4 regions of the Pseudoalteromonas sp. ABV4_021 genome follow, and region 1 is predicted to be linked to each of the others. Evidence: predicted binding sites of a transcription regulator. Region 1 holds the regulator's gene; each other region holds the start of a gene.
The links. Region 1 encodes sigma-54, which starts transcription at its own class of promoters, with help from an activator protein. Its sites were predicted from a motif close to GTTGGCACGNNNNTNGNNT; they were not measured.

Region 2: the regulator sigma-54 is predicted to act here: its motif matches at 1,815-1,833, upstream of ACXAFE_RS03700 (flagellar assembly protein T N-terminal domain-containing protein).
Region 3: the regulator sigma-54 is predicted to act here: its motif matches at 1,960-1,978, upstream of ACXAFE_RS19435 (ferritin-like domain-containing protein).
Region 4: the regulator sigma-54 is predicted to act here: its motif matches at 1,788-1,806, upstream of ACXAFE_RS08960 (HAD-IIB family hydrolase).

The regions. Positions count from the first base shown of each region.
Region 1 covers NZ_JBSWVB010000001.1:2,810,859-2,814,103, reverse strand. Annotated here, with positions in the region: gene ptsN (PTS IIA-like nitrogen regulatory protein PtsN) at 1-440, opposite strand, end outside; gene hpf (ribosome hibernation promoting factor) at 442-729, opposite strand; gene ACXAFE_RS13020 (RNA polymerase factor sigma-54) at 752-2,248, opposite strand; gene lptB (LPS export ABC transporter ATP-binding protein) at 2,327-3,052, opposite strand; gene lptA (lipopolysaccharide transport periplasmic protein LptA) at 3,049-3,245, opposite strand, start outside.
Region 2 covers NZ_JBSWVB010000001.1:792,753-795,997, reverse strand. Annotated here, with positions in the region: gene flgA (flagellar basal body P-ring formation chaperone FlgA) at 1-390, shown strand, start outside; gene flgM (flagellar biosynthesis anti-sigma factor FlgM) at 522-842, shown strand; gene flgN (flagellar export chaperone FlgN) at 846-1,259, shown strand; gene ACXAFE_RS03705 (LPP20 family lipoprotein) at 1,288-1,755, opposite strand; gene ACXAFE_RS03700 (flagellar assembly protein T N-terminal domain-containing protein) at 1,867-3,015, shown strand; tRNA gene ACXAFE_RS03695 (tRNA-Arg) at 3,217-3,245, opposite strand, start outside.
Region 3 covers NZ_JBSWVB010000002.1:1,161,568-1,164,812, forward strand. Annotated here, with positions in the region: gene ACXAFE_RS19415 (FAD-dependent monooxygenase) at 1-239, shown strand, start outside; gene ACXAFE_RS19420 (hypothetical protein) at 239-937, shown strand; gene ACXAFE_RS19425 (hypothetical protein) at 1,028-1,219, opposite strand; gene ACXAFE_RS19430 (DUF1328 domain-containing protein) at 1,269-1,439, opposite strand; gene ACXAFE_RS19435 (ferritin-like domain-containing protein) at 1,473-1,919, opposite strand; gene ACXAFE_RS19440 (mechanosensitive ion channel family protein) at 2,059-2,952, opposite strand; gene ACXAFE_RS19445 (BON domain-containing protein) at 3,226-3,245, shown strand, end outside.
Region 4 covers NZ_JBSWVB010000001.1:1,909,162-1,912,406, reverse strand. Annotated here, with positions in the region: gene ACXAFE_RS08970 (DEAD/DEAH box helicase) at 1-135, shown strand, start outside; gene ACXAFE_RS08965 (lipid-transfer protein) at 418-1,587, opposite strand; gene ACXAFE_RS08960 (HAD-IIB family hydrolase) at 1,850-3,245, shown strand, end outside.

The DNA of each region.
Region 1 (3,245 bases):
CTAATGATTTGATATAGCTGATGATTATTTTCAGCGTGACGTAGTTGACGGCAAAACTGCTTATCTTTTAGTTTATCAGCGATGGTGGCTAAAGTCTGCAAATGTTGCTGGCACTTTTGTTCTGGTATGAGCAGTACGATAAAAATATCAACATCTTTATCGTCAATAGCATCAAAGGGAATAGGTGACTGATTTACAATTAAAAAGCCAATGGTATTTTGTAGGCCATCAATGCGGCCATGAGGAATGGCGAGGCCTTTACCAATACCCGTGCTACCTAGTTTTTCGCGTTGCAGCAAGGCTTCAAGAAACTCTTGAGAAGTAATATCAGGTGCTTGCTGATGGGCAAGGTCGCTAATAAATTCAAACAGTCTTTTTTTGCTATTAAAAAGGACCGCGGTTTTAGCGCAGTCCTCAGCAATAATATCGGTTAATTTCATTTTAGTGGCGAGAAAGTTTCTCTTTGTGCTTAATTACTTGACGGTCTAGTTTATCGACCAAACCATCGATTGCTGCATACATATCTTGTTGTGCTTCAGATGCGAACAGTTCACCGCCATTAACGTGCATCGTTGCTTCTGCTTTTTGTGATAACTTTTCAACATCTAGAATAACGTGCACGTTATTTATGTGATCAAAATGCCTCTCTAGTTTTGCAAATTTGTTAGTGACATAGTCTCTTAAAGAATCAGTAATTTCTACGTGACGACCTGTTAAGTTTAATTGCATAAGCATTTTCCTTCTATTTGGTCTAGATCAGGCTCTTGCGCTGATTAGACGGTGGTATGGATAGCGACTCACGGTATTTTGCGATAGTGCGTCGCGCCACTTTAATTCCTTGTTCTGCTAGTAAATCGGTAATCTTGCTATCGCTTAATGGCTTAGCAGGATTTTCCGCCGCAACTAGCTTTTTGATCAGTGCTCGAATCGCGGTAGATGAACACTCACCCCCATTTTCCGTGCTAACGTGGCTTGAAAAAAAGTATTTAAGCTCGTAAATGCCACGTGGTGTATGCATGTATTTTTGCGTTGTTACACGCGAGATAGTCGATTCATGCATCTCGACCATTTCGGCAACGTCGTTTAAAACCATAGGCTTCATTGCTTCGTCACCATATTCAAAGAATGCCTGTTGTTGTTCAACAATGCAATTGGCTACTTTTAATAAAGTATCATTGCGACTTTCTAAGCTTTTAATAAACCATTTAGCCTCTTGCAAATGGTTGCGAATAAACTGGCTGTCAGTGCTTGATTTCATTGAGCGAGTAAGCGCAGCATATTGTTCATTCACGCGGATCTTTGGCATGCTATCGTTGTTTAAATCAACGCGCCAGCGTCCTTTAATTTTCTTTACTGAAACATCAGGAACAACATACTCTGGCTCTTCATGAATGATGCTTTCAGCTGGCTTTGGATTAAGGCTATGTATTAATGTTAAGACTTCTTTTAACTCAGGTTCTTTGAGTTTGGTCTTCTTCATTATGGTACGATAGTCTCTTAACCCCAAAAGTTCCATATGGTTTGAGATTACGCTCTTTGTTTCATTTAGCCAAGGGGTATTTTTGTCGTACTGATTGAGCTGGATCAATAAACATTCTTGTAACGAACGGGCAGCAATACCAACAGGATCAAAGAGTTGAACTCGTTTAAGCACAGCTTCAATTTCATCTAGTTCAATTTGCTCTTGGTCGTCAGATTGCTGTACCGCTTCTAAAATTTCTTCGCTACTTTGTGTTAAATAACCTGAATCGTCTACCGCTTCAACAATAGTGGTTGCGATCATCTCGTCGGTGTCGCTGAACGGCGTTAAGCGTAATTGCCACATTAAGTAATCTTGCAATGACTCGCTGGTTGAGCCTTGATATACAGTATCGTTATCAGGAGCTGGGGCGTTACTGACAGAAACAGGTGCGGCGCTGATATAATCATCCCACGACACATCCATAGCTAAATCGTCAGAGATATTCTCGTTGCTAAGTGCGTCGCTTGATTCAATTTCACTTTGGCTTGGCGCTGCTTCAACATCATCGCCGTTTAATGATTCGTCTTTGTTTGACTCAGTGTTTTCGTTGTTTTGTTTATCGTCACTGTAGTCAATGTCTTCTTCAAGTAAAGGATTGGCGTCAAGCGCTTCTTGAATTTCTTGCTGCAAATCTAACGTGCTCAGTTGCAGCAGGCGAATAGCCTGTTGCAATTGTGGAGTCATTGTTAGTTGCTGCCCAAGGCGAAGCTGTAAAGATTGCTTCATGTAGTTATTCTAATCCTTCTTTCGATTTCAAGCCGCTAGTTAACAATTCAATTCCAAATTCAAGGCCTATAACTATTACTATAGTCTGAATTGTTCACCTAGGTACACATCGCGTACTTTTTGGTTGTTTAAAACGTCTTCGGCCGTGCCTGATGCGATTAATTCGCCGTGAGAAACAATGTAGGCTTTCTCACATACATCTAAGGTTTCACGCACATTGTGGTCCGTTATTAATACGCCAATACCGCGATTTTTCAAATGCTCAATTATTTTCTTTATATCTATCACTGAAATAGGATCAACACCAGCAAAAGGTTCATCTAACAGGATAAATTTGGGGTTTGCGGCTAATGCGCGCGCAATTTCCACACGACGACGTTCACCGCCCGACAATGCCATACCCTGTGAATCTCGGATATGGCCAATGTTAAATTCTTCTAATAAATCATCGAGCGCTTCTTCGCGTTGCACACGATTAAGTTCTTTGCGTGTCTCTAGAATCGCCATGATGTTTTGATACACAGTAAGCTTTCTAAAAATCGACGATTCTTGCGGTAAATAGCCGATGCCTAAACGGGCGCGACTATGCATTGGTTGCAGTGTAATGTCATTATCATCAATGCGAATAACGCCATTGTCGCTCGGTACTAAACCAACAATCATGTAAAAGGTCGTTGTTTTACCGGCACCGTTAGGGCCAAGTAAACCAACAATACTGCCAGCTTTCACTTCTAAACCAACATTTTTTACCACTTGGCGTGATTTGTAACTTTTAGCCAGCTTTTCGGCAATTAATGTGCTCATTGTCCGCCTTGTTCATTTTGCGTATTGATGATGGTTTTTACTTGGTTAGTTGAGTTTTCAGCTTTTTTAGAGGTCACCGTTTCAGCTGCGCGATCATATATGATGGTATCTGCTGACATCATGTCGCCATTTTGTTGAAATTTAGCGCTACCAGACATTGTAAATAATGATTTAGCCACGTCGTAAGTGACTT
Region 2 (3,245 bases), 2.0 Mb from region 1:
GTGAAGCAATTGGAACTCGTTGAAGTGATTACGGCAGCAAAAGGGATCAGTAAAGGGCAACGAATTACCGCACAACATTTAACCAGCAAGCAAGTTGCAAAACACTTAACGCGTTCGAATCAATTTAAATCGAGTACTAACTTAATAGGTAGCCGCAGTAAACGAAATGTTCGTGCGGGACAAACTATCAACTACAATTATATTTGTACTATTTGTAAAGGCGATAAAATTACTATTTTGGCAAGCTTTAAAGGCATGACAATTAAAACGCAAGGTGAAGCGCTTGAAGATGGCCGCATAGGCGACAACATTAGTATTCGCAATGTAAAATCTAAAAAGAAAATTCAGGCAAGAGTTTTAAACACTGAGCTGGTAAAAGTCACAATTTAGCGCTGTACTCTAGTAGAAATTTCAGGTTAAATAAGAGGTTACAAATTTAATAAAAATAGTGCATTTTTTATTAAAGGTTGTACCCGAGATGCCGATACATAAGATGTGAAATCTTAGTAGAGAGAACTGTCATGGTTAATCAAATAAATCAAGGCTCAAACAGCCAAGCAAACGTCAGGCTTGAAAGCTCTAAGCAGCAAGCGTCTGAAACTGCTAATAAACAAGTGCAAGTGAATACTGCTACGGCAAAAGCAACTAGCGACTCAGTGAGCATTACACCGCAAGCTCAACAGCTTAAAAAGCTAAATGAAAAAGCGGAGCAATCATCAGGTATTGATGAGAAAAAAGTAAACGAGCTGAAAAAAGCGATCGCTAACGGCGAATACAAAATTGATGCAGAGAAGCTTGCTGAAAATATCAATAAGCTTGAATTTAAACTTTTCGGTCGATAGTTTATGAATCTAGAACAGATATTAGCGCAACAACTTGATGAGTTGAACACTATGGCTGACATCCTAAAGCAGGAATTAGAAGCTATAGTTGCGCGTGATCATGAATCTTTGATATCTGTTGTTGAAAGCAAAGTTGCATCGTTGCAGTCAATTCAGCAACGTGACCAACACATTGCCAAATTAATCGACCAAAACGGTATTGATAAAGCTGAATATCAGCCGACAATCAGCCAAATTAATCAGGTATTAGCTGACTGCAAAAAGCAGAATGACGTGAATCAAGTAGCAGCAAATCAAAGCCAGATTGCTTCACAAAAGTTGAAGAATATCTTATTTGGTAAAAGTCATACCGGATACGACAAAACGGGCAAATCTTTCTCTCTACCTAACCCGATTGCTCGCGGGCTAAAAGCGTAATCTGAATTTACTAATAAAAAGTAACCTGCTAGTAGTAGGTTACTTTTTTTACATTTCTTGGTTTTGTTTGACCAATATATAAGTCATGTACCAATTTCATATCTAGCTCAACTTCTGTCGCATACGTATCACCCACAGCGTAGCTTTTGGTCACTTTCGCACCACGTACAACACCTTGCACACGTACTTTCAAAGTATCATTACTGGCGATCAGACCTTTAACGCTCGTTTGCGCGTCAACTTTTTGTCCGTAGACTTGTTCCGCGAGCTCACGATAAGCCTCAAGCTTTGATGCCTTCATTGCCATAATCGATTTTTGCTCGGTTGTTGTACCGGGTTGCAAACTGATCGGTGCATACCCTACCGCATACAACACGGGGTAGTTATCTGGTGTTTGGTATTCATATTCAATATGTTTATCAAACAGTTGGCTACAGCCACCTAATAAATACAAGCTCGTTACCAGAGTTGATGTTTTGAAAATTGATTTCAACATGTTGCCACCATACAAATGCATATTACATTTGATTTAGCAATTTTCGCGCCACTGTATAGTTTGGTACAGAAATTGAATATACAGAGTAAGGTTTAAATTGAGAGCTGCGCTATGCGACACCTAGTATTACTTCTTTTTATTGTGAGCTTTTCGTCTCATGCAATTTGGTATGAATCAACCGGCCAAGCCAAAATACGCAATGGTAATGTTGAGCAAGCTCGAATGATGGCAACCGAAAACGCTATTCAGCAAGCTCTACTTTTTTCAGGTGCGCAAGTGACTAGTCTGCAGCAAGTGGTTAATGGCATCTGGCAAACACCAAGTACCCAAGTTTACTCCCATGGTGCAATCGATCAGATTGAAGTAATTGATGAAATTCAATCAGACAACACGCTCTCAATTACACTTAGGCTTGATATTTTAGATAACAGTGAAACTTGCCAAAATTCATCGATTAAAAAGAATGTGGCTCTAACAAGAACCGGTTTTAAAACCCCGAGCCATGCAACTTATGGTCAAATTTTTGAATTACCAAAAGCATACAGCGAAAAGCTCGCAAAGCACTTGTATCAATTTGCCCATTTATTCAACACAAAAACCGATATCAACCGTAAGCTTAATACCAAAAACCTGTTTACCGCGCATTTTGATGCCAACTCAAGTGCCCTTATTCAACAAATTGCCGACCAAAATAACAGTCAGTTTGTCTGGATATCGCAAATAGAAGACCTATCGCTTGGTGAGCAACAGAGTTCATCGTTAGCATTTTGGCAAAATAAAGCTTATGAACGTTTTTTCTCGATTAATACGGCGCTATACAATGGCTTAACCGGCGAACTGTTAAAACAAACACACTACGATACATTTGCCACCTGGCAAACCAAAAAAACAGCACGTATCGATGTGAACAGTGAAAAGTTTTGGACCATGCCTTATGGACAAGCAATATCAGATATCAACTTAAAGCTTGGCCAAGATTTAGCAAGCTATCTCGCTTGTATTCCAGCGCAAGCACGTATTTTAAGCGTCGATCACGATACCGTGATCATTAGCCTTGGCGCTGAGAATAACCTAGTGAAAGGACAAAAGTTGCAAGTAGCACTGCGCAAAGGATTTAATCAAAAGCAGCTTATTATTAATACTGATTACCAGTTGAGAGTGACTCAGGTAAATCAAAACACCGCTATTGCTCAAGTGATAGGCGACAAACTACTCGCAAACGTACAAATTGGTGATTTGGTTACTTTGGCAAGCTTCTAAGGGGCTAGAACCAAGAGAAGCTTAGCATTTAGTTTTAATAACCTGTTCTATTGTAAAATAACTCGGAGTAAACACGTAACCTTCAAGAAATACGTTAATCACGCTGCTACATAACAATAAAAGATAGCTCGATTTAAACAACCGCTTGATGCCGTTCAAATAACAATTAAAAAGGACGGGTTAAAACTTAATAAGCGTTTATGGCGTTCCCGGCAGGAGTCGAACCTGCG
Region 3 (3,245 bases), on a different contig from region 1:
GTGTTTTATCTAAGTGCTTAAAAAATGCTTACAGCATCGATATGGCATTAGCTGACTTTAAATCGATAAGGCTTAAAGAAGTAAGTTGGATAGTCAATGAGTCCAACAAAATAATTCGATTAGCACAACTAGGCAGTTCACGCTTTGGGCGTTTTATTCGCAATGTATTGATTCGCTTGCAAGGTCCACAAAATGTGAGAGCCTGGCGTAAATTAATGGCAGACCAAGAGGTAAAGTAATGCAGCTTCAAACTATGCTAAACACGTATCAGGGTGAGTTGCTAAGTTCGCATGATCTGTCTTTTTACGAACGCTGGGCAATGGATTATTTCCATGATGACCAACATGTAAGTGATCCCTACTTGTCTATTACACTTGATTTACCGCTGGGCGCGGCTCGTGATAATTATCAAAATCATTATCAAAGTACTGAAGGTGCATCATTTCAAGGCTTTTTAATTTGGTGTTTAGCACGGGCACTTAAGAGTGAGTGGATTTTCTCGACCCGTAACATTAACGGCAAATGGTATCGATTTGATAATCTTCCTATTTTTTGTCCAATTGCGGTAGGGGGAGATCTGCGTTTTAAAGATGTGATCTTAGAAAATGTTACGGCGCTTTCGTGGCCTGAGTTTGCGCGTTATTATCGCAAATCTGTGGATTGTAATGACGCAAAACTAGAAGTATTGCCACAGGAAGTATGGGCACTGTGTCCGTTTATTGGCAATCTACCTAATATGGCATTTTCGTCATTTCAAATACATCGAAACAAATTAAAAACAGGGCGCCCCTTATTTTATTTCGGTCAGCGCAAAACGATTAATGGAGAGCCGAGCGTTCCCCTAAGTATTAGCTTTGATCACGCTAATAGTGATCCGTTTGTGTTGGATAAATTGCTTGCCACGTTTAATGAGCTAACTACTCAAAGCGCAGATTAAAAAAAGCGACTATCTGGGGATGATGATAGTCGCTTAGGCCTACTCGTTGGGGTTTAAATCAGATTAATAAACTCTGTGGTTGCAAAGCTATTAGCAGTTTTGTTCTTCAGTGCCAATCTCTTCTTTCGCTTTTTCACACAGGTCTTCGGCTTTGTTTTGCGCGTCAGTGATGGCTTCGTCAATACGCTCGCCTGCATCTTCTGCTGGGCCTTCAGAACAACCTGTTAGTGTAAATACGGCACCAAGTGCAATTACTTTTGTCATTGTCATTAATGTTTTCATGATATTTTTCCTTATAAAATTAATTGAGTATTAGCGGTTTTTGGCCCGCTTAGGCCTTAGGTGCCCTTACTCTGGGTAAAATCAGCGACAGTACCAATAGTGCGACAAATACAAAGAATAAAATTTTCGCGATACTCGCTGCGGCGCCTGCAATGCCACCAAATCCTAAAAGAGCGGCAACAATGGCTAAAACAATAAATGTTAGTGACCAACCAAGCATACATCCTCCTTAATTTGGGTTAAGTTCAAAATATTAAGCGGTTACTTCTTGTAGTGCTTTCATCTCGTCGTGACATGCTTGCATGCTGTTTTGAATTAGCTTAAGCGTACTGAAGTAAGGCGCTGGCAGAGGCTCTTCTAGTGCTGCCTCAATTTTTTCAAGAACGCGGTCCTCTACTTCTTCAAGTTGTGAGATGTACGTGTGCTCTTTGTCTGTGCTTATCACCGAGAGCACTTTTGTGTATGTTTCACGTAATGACACCATGAAATCGTTATCCGTTTCGACTTCACCTTCATCAAGTACTACTAAAGGTTGTAATTCAGCCGCGGCACGCTCTTTTTCAGAAATCATGCGCTCGAAGATGATTTCAAGACTTTGGCTAGAGACTTTTGTTTTGGCTTCTTTATAAAATTCGATACCGCCATTTAAAACTTTCACAAGCTCTTTTACCGGGGTTAAGTTGTAATTTGAGTTTGACATAAATGCTCCTTTTCAATTTTCTTAACGGTTCAATCTATTAATGCATGGCGTGTGCCAAAAATAAAGTTATTTAAAATCAAATGCTTGTCGGTTTTTATGGAAAAGTGCCTGCGACACATTTACAGGCACTATGAAGTTTTTACTTATCTTGACTCTGTATATCTTGCAAAGAGTGGCCACCCTTTGCGTTAAAGTCTAACGTACGGATTGGGAACGGAATAAGGATGTCGTTTTGCTCAAGTGTTTTATGAATAGTAGCAACCGCTTTGTGGCGCATTTCCATAAAGCCAACCTCGCCTGGGTAGTCTATCCAAAACCATACAAGTAGGTTTACTGAGCTGTCAGCAAACTCGCTGGCATAAACGGCGGTTTCAGATTGTTTGATTACGCCATCAAGATCATTAATCGCGTCGGTAAGTACGTCTCGTGCTTTATCTACATCGTCTGCGTAAGAAATCCCCACAGGTACTTCTATACGACGTTTGCGCAGTTTCGAATAATTTAATAGCTCGTTCTTAAACAGGATTTTGTTGGGCACTATGGCCATTTGTCCATAAAAGTTCTCTATTAAGGTGTTGCGAAGATTAATGCGCTCGACTGTGCCAAAGGTATCGCCGGCTTCTATAATGTCGCCAACGCGAAAGGGTTTACGAATACCCATTACAATGCCTGCAATTAGGTTCTCCGTCATATCTTGAAAAGCAAAGCCAATGGCAAGACCAATAATGCCTGCTCCTGCAAGTAATGATGCTACCGCTTTTGATAGCCCCATAATGTCGAGCGCGAAAAAGAAACCAATAACAATTATCACCATGCGACAAATACCTGTAATAAGGCCAGCAATTTGCGATGATTCAAAAATACGGTTAAGTAACTTCTTTATCCAGCCCGATATCCATTTGGATAACATTAAAAATACGATAAAGATTACGAGCGCAATCACCATGTTGGGCAAATTCTTTATGGTTATTTCAAGCCAGTGGGTGAGCTTTTCATTTATAAGAGACCAAAACTTCTCCAATGTAATCGACATAACAGCTCCTTTAATAATGTAATGACGTTACTTTGGGTTACGCAGTTTATATGCCAGCGTAGCTAAATTGAGTAAGGCTAAGGTGTTGTGAGGTGTTTGTAATAATGGCACTGTGTATTTGTGTAAAACGTACATGGATTTTTTTCACACTGGTTATGTAAATGCTACATTGGTAAATGTCTGAGTTTTATTAAGTTGTTGATATTTAATGTTAAAAATTCTGGCATGTGAAGTGCTTTAAGTAAATCGAACTCAGCAAAAAGGAAATTTATTATGAATCGTACATTTAATAC
Region 4 (3,245 bases), 900 kb from region 1:
ATTATAGGCTCGCTTCGTGAACGGTACGTCTTGTTAGAGACTGGAGTTTATAGAACTGAAGTTAGAGACAATAACTTTTTACAAGTGACTTTTTGGGGAGCAGGTACATCGCCATTTGATAAAGAAGCTAATTAAGTCAGTTCATATGCTTAACTAGTGATATAAACTGAACCGATACTTTTGTATATTAACTAATGTACTAGATACCAAATAGATACCAAAAAATTAGAAATATGGGGTATTTATTAGTTATGAAAATTGTAAATTAATTGAAAGAATGCCGCTTTCATAACACATTAGCACTTATAAGCAGGCTATGGTCATTAGGCTTCAAAATGCCGTTCTAATTTAAAACGCATTTTATGTTTTAAAAATAGCGCCTTTTGGCGCTATTTTTATATGTATCAGAATTCAAAACTACTTTTGATATAGGGTAACAACCACAGCGCCACCTAAGCCAACATTATGCTGTAACGCAAGCCTTGCGCCCTCAACTTGCCTTTTGCCTGCTTGGCCGCGTAAATGCCAGCTTAATTCAACACATTGCGCTATGCCTGTTGCACCAATAGGATGACCTTTTGACATCAAACCACCGGATGGTCCAATAACAAACTTACCGCCGTAAGTATTATCACCGTCTGAAATCAGCTTAATTGCTTCGCCTTCTTCACATAATCCTAGCGCTTCATAATTAATTACTTCATTGGTGGTAAAGCAGTCATGTAATTCCACTACGTCAACATCTTTAGGTGAAACACCCGCGAGGTTAAAGGCTTTATTGGCAGCGCGTTTGGTCATATCGGCACCTACCGAAAGAATAGGGTCCTGCCATGACTCTTCAGTGTCGGTTGCCATTGCTTGGCCAATAATTTTCACCCCATGTGTAATTTTGTGTTTTTTAGCAAAAGCGTCGCTACACAGAATTGCGGCGGCAGCGCCACAGGTAGGCGGGCATGCCATAGTGCGCGTCATATAATCATCAAAAATTATTCTGTCATTAAGCACACTTTCTATGGTGAGTGGCGCAGAAAATAATGAATAAGGGTTGTGTATGGCGTGGCTTCGTGATTTTACGGCGACTTTTGCATAAAGCTCGCTGCTTACATTATATTTCTCCATATAATGTTTACCGGCTGCACCAAATGCGCGAAGAGCAATAGGCGCTTTTGCAGTACCAAATTTATCATACACCGCGTTTGCTCTATCAAATGGGTTTTCTCTGTCAGACCAATGTGACCCTAACGCACCGGGTTGCATTTCCTCAAAGCCAAACGCAACAACACATTCAACCTCGCCAGATAAAATAGCTTGCCTTGCAGCATAAAGCGCCGTAGACCCACTAGAGCAATTATTATTAACATTAATAATAGGAATACCGGTTTGCGCGACATCATAAAATGCATGTTGACCACAGGTACTATCGCCATAAATATAAGCTGCATAGCCTTGTTCTATTTGGCTTACATTAATTCCAGCGTCTGTGAGCGCCAACCGAATAGCGTTTGCAGCCATTACGCGATACGGCTCTTGTTGGCCCGGTTTACAAAATTGTGTCATACCGACGCCAGCAATAATTACATTTTTCATTTTCAGCCTATTGTTTTTATTTTCTGAAATTTAATACCAGTTAAGAGGTGATTTAAACCTTAACGCGAAAGCCCAGCTTTTAACACTTTGTTTGTGTAATACAACACATAAACGATAAAAATAACGCACTTGAAGGAATATAAAACCATGTTCTCGTCATTTGTTGAGGTACATAGCAAAACCCAAAAGCGCTAGTCTGCGTTGGCACATTCCTTGACTCATTAATAAATAGCTTATTAAAACGTTCAAAGGATGCATTAATATGGTGCAAGCACTCTCAGCCAAGTTTCTGACTAAATTTATAGAAAAACACTCGCTTTCTCAGGAAGTTAAAAAAACCATTAAAACTTGGTATGCACCAATCGCAGAGCAAATTGCACTGCACCAAAATAGAACAAAGCAAACATTAGTAATTGGTATTAACGGTTGTCAGGGATCAGGAAAAAGCACGCTAACGGATTTCTTGAATCAATATTTACGCATGTATTTTGGCTTAAATGTAGTGTCGATTTCGCTCGATGATTATTACTTATCAGCATCTGAGCGCGAAGAACTGGCAACAAACACTCATCCATTACTTGGTACACGTGGTGTTCCTGGTACCCACAAAATAGATCAGCTAGATCACGACTTAGCAGCGCTTACGGGCAAAACGCTTAAGCGCCCATTATTTATTCGCCGATTTAATAAAGCCACAGATAACCCATTCCCAGCCGACAAATGGACAAAAATTTCATCGCCGCCCGATGTGATTATTTTAGAAGGGTGGTGCGTAGGGCTTAACGCAGAGCCACTAAGCGCGCTTTTAACACCCATAAATCAGCTCGAACATACTGAAGACCAAAACGGTACATGGCGAAATTACGTTAATAATCAGCTAAGTGGCCCGTATCAAAAAGTATTCCAGCGAATAGACCGCGGGATTATGCTAAAGGCTCCAAGTTTTGATGTGGTGGCCAAATGGCGTAAAGAGCAAGAAACCAAACTACGCCAATCCCAAACCGCACTCGCAAACAATAAAATAATGAGCGAACAAGAAATTGATCGCTTCGTACTGTTTTTTGAAAGGCTTACACGCGTTGGTTTCGCAGAGTTTAGTGAAAATACAGATATTACCCTGCACCTAAATGAAGAGCGAAAAATTGTTGACGTAACCGGGCGTTTTAAGCAGTTATGTTTTCCTGAAAAGCTCGCAATATTTACCGATCTTGATGGTACCTTGCTCGACCATTACAGCTATGAATTTCAACCTGCAAAAGTCAGTGTGTTTTTGTGCCATGAGCTCGATTTTCCAATTATTCCATGCACCAGTAAAACCTATAAAGAAACAGTGGCTATTCGTGGTCAATTGGGGCTGGCTACCCCCTTTGTTGTGGAAAATGGCGCAGCGATATTTTTGCCAAAAAAATGGTTAAAAGAGAACATGATCACACCAACGAACTTGGTTGAGTTTGGTGAGTTTTACATAAAAGAGTTTGGCCAACCACGTAGCTTTTGGTTAAGCCAACTTAAACAGCATGCCAGCGACTTTTCACACCTTTACAAAGGTTTTTCGCAAATGAGCGATAGCCAATTAGCCGAGCTTACAGGCCTAAGCGAAAAAGACGCTGAAAAAGCCAAACTGCGTCACTACTCAGAGCCACTTCATTGGCTTGGTG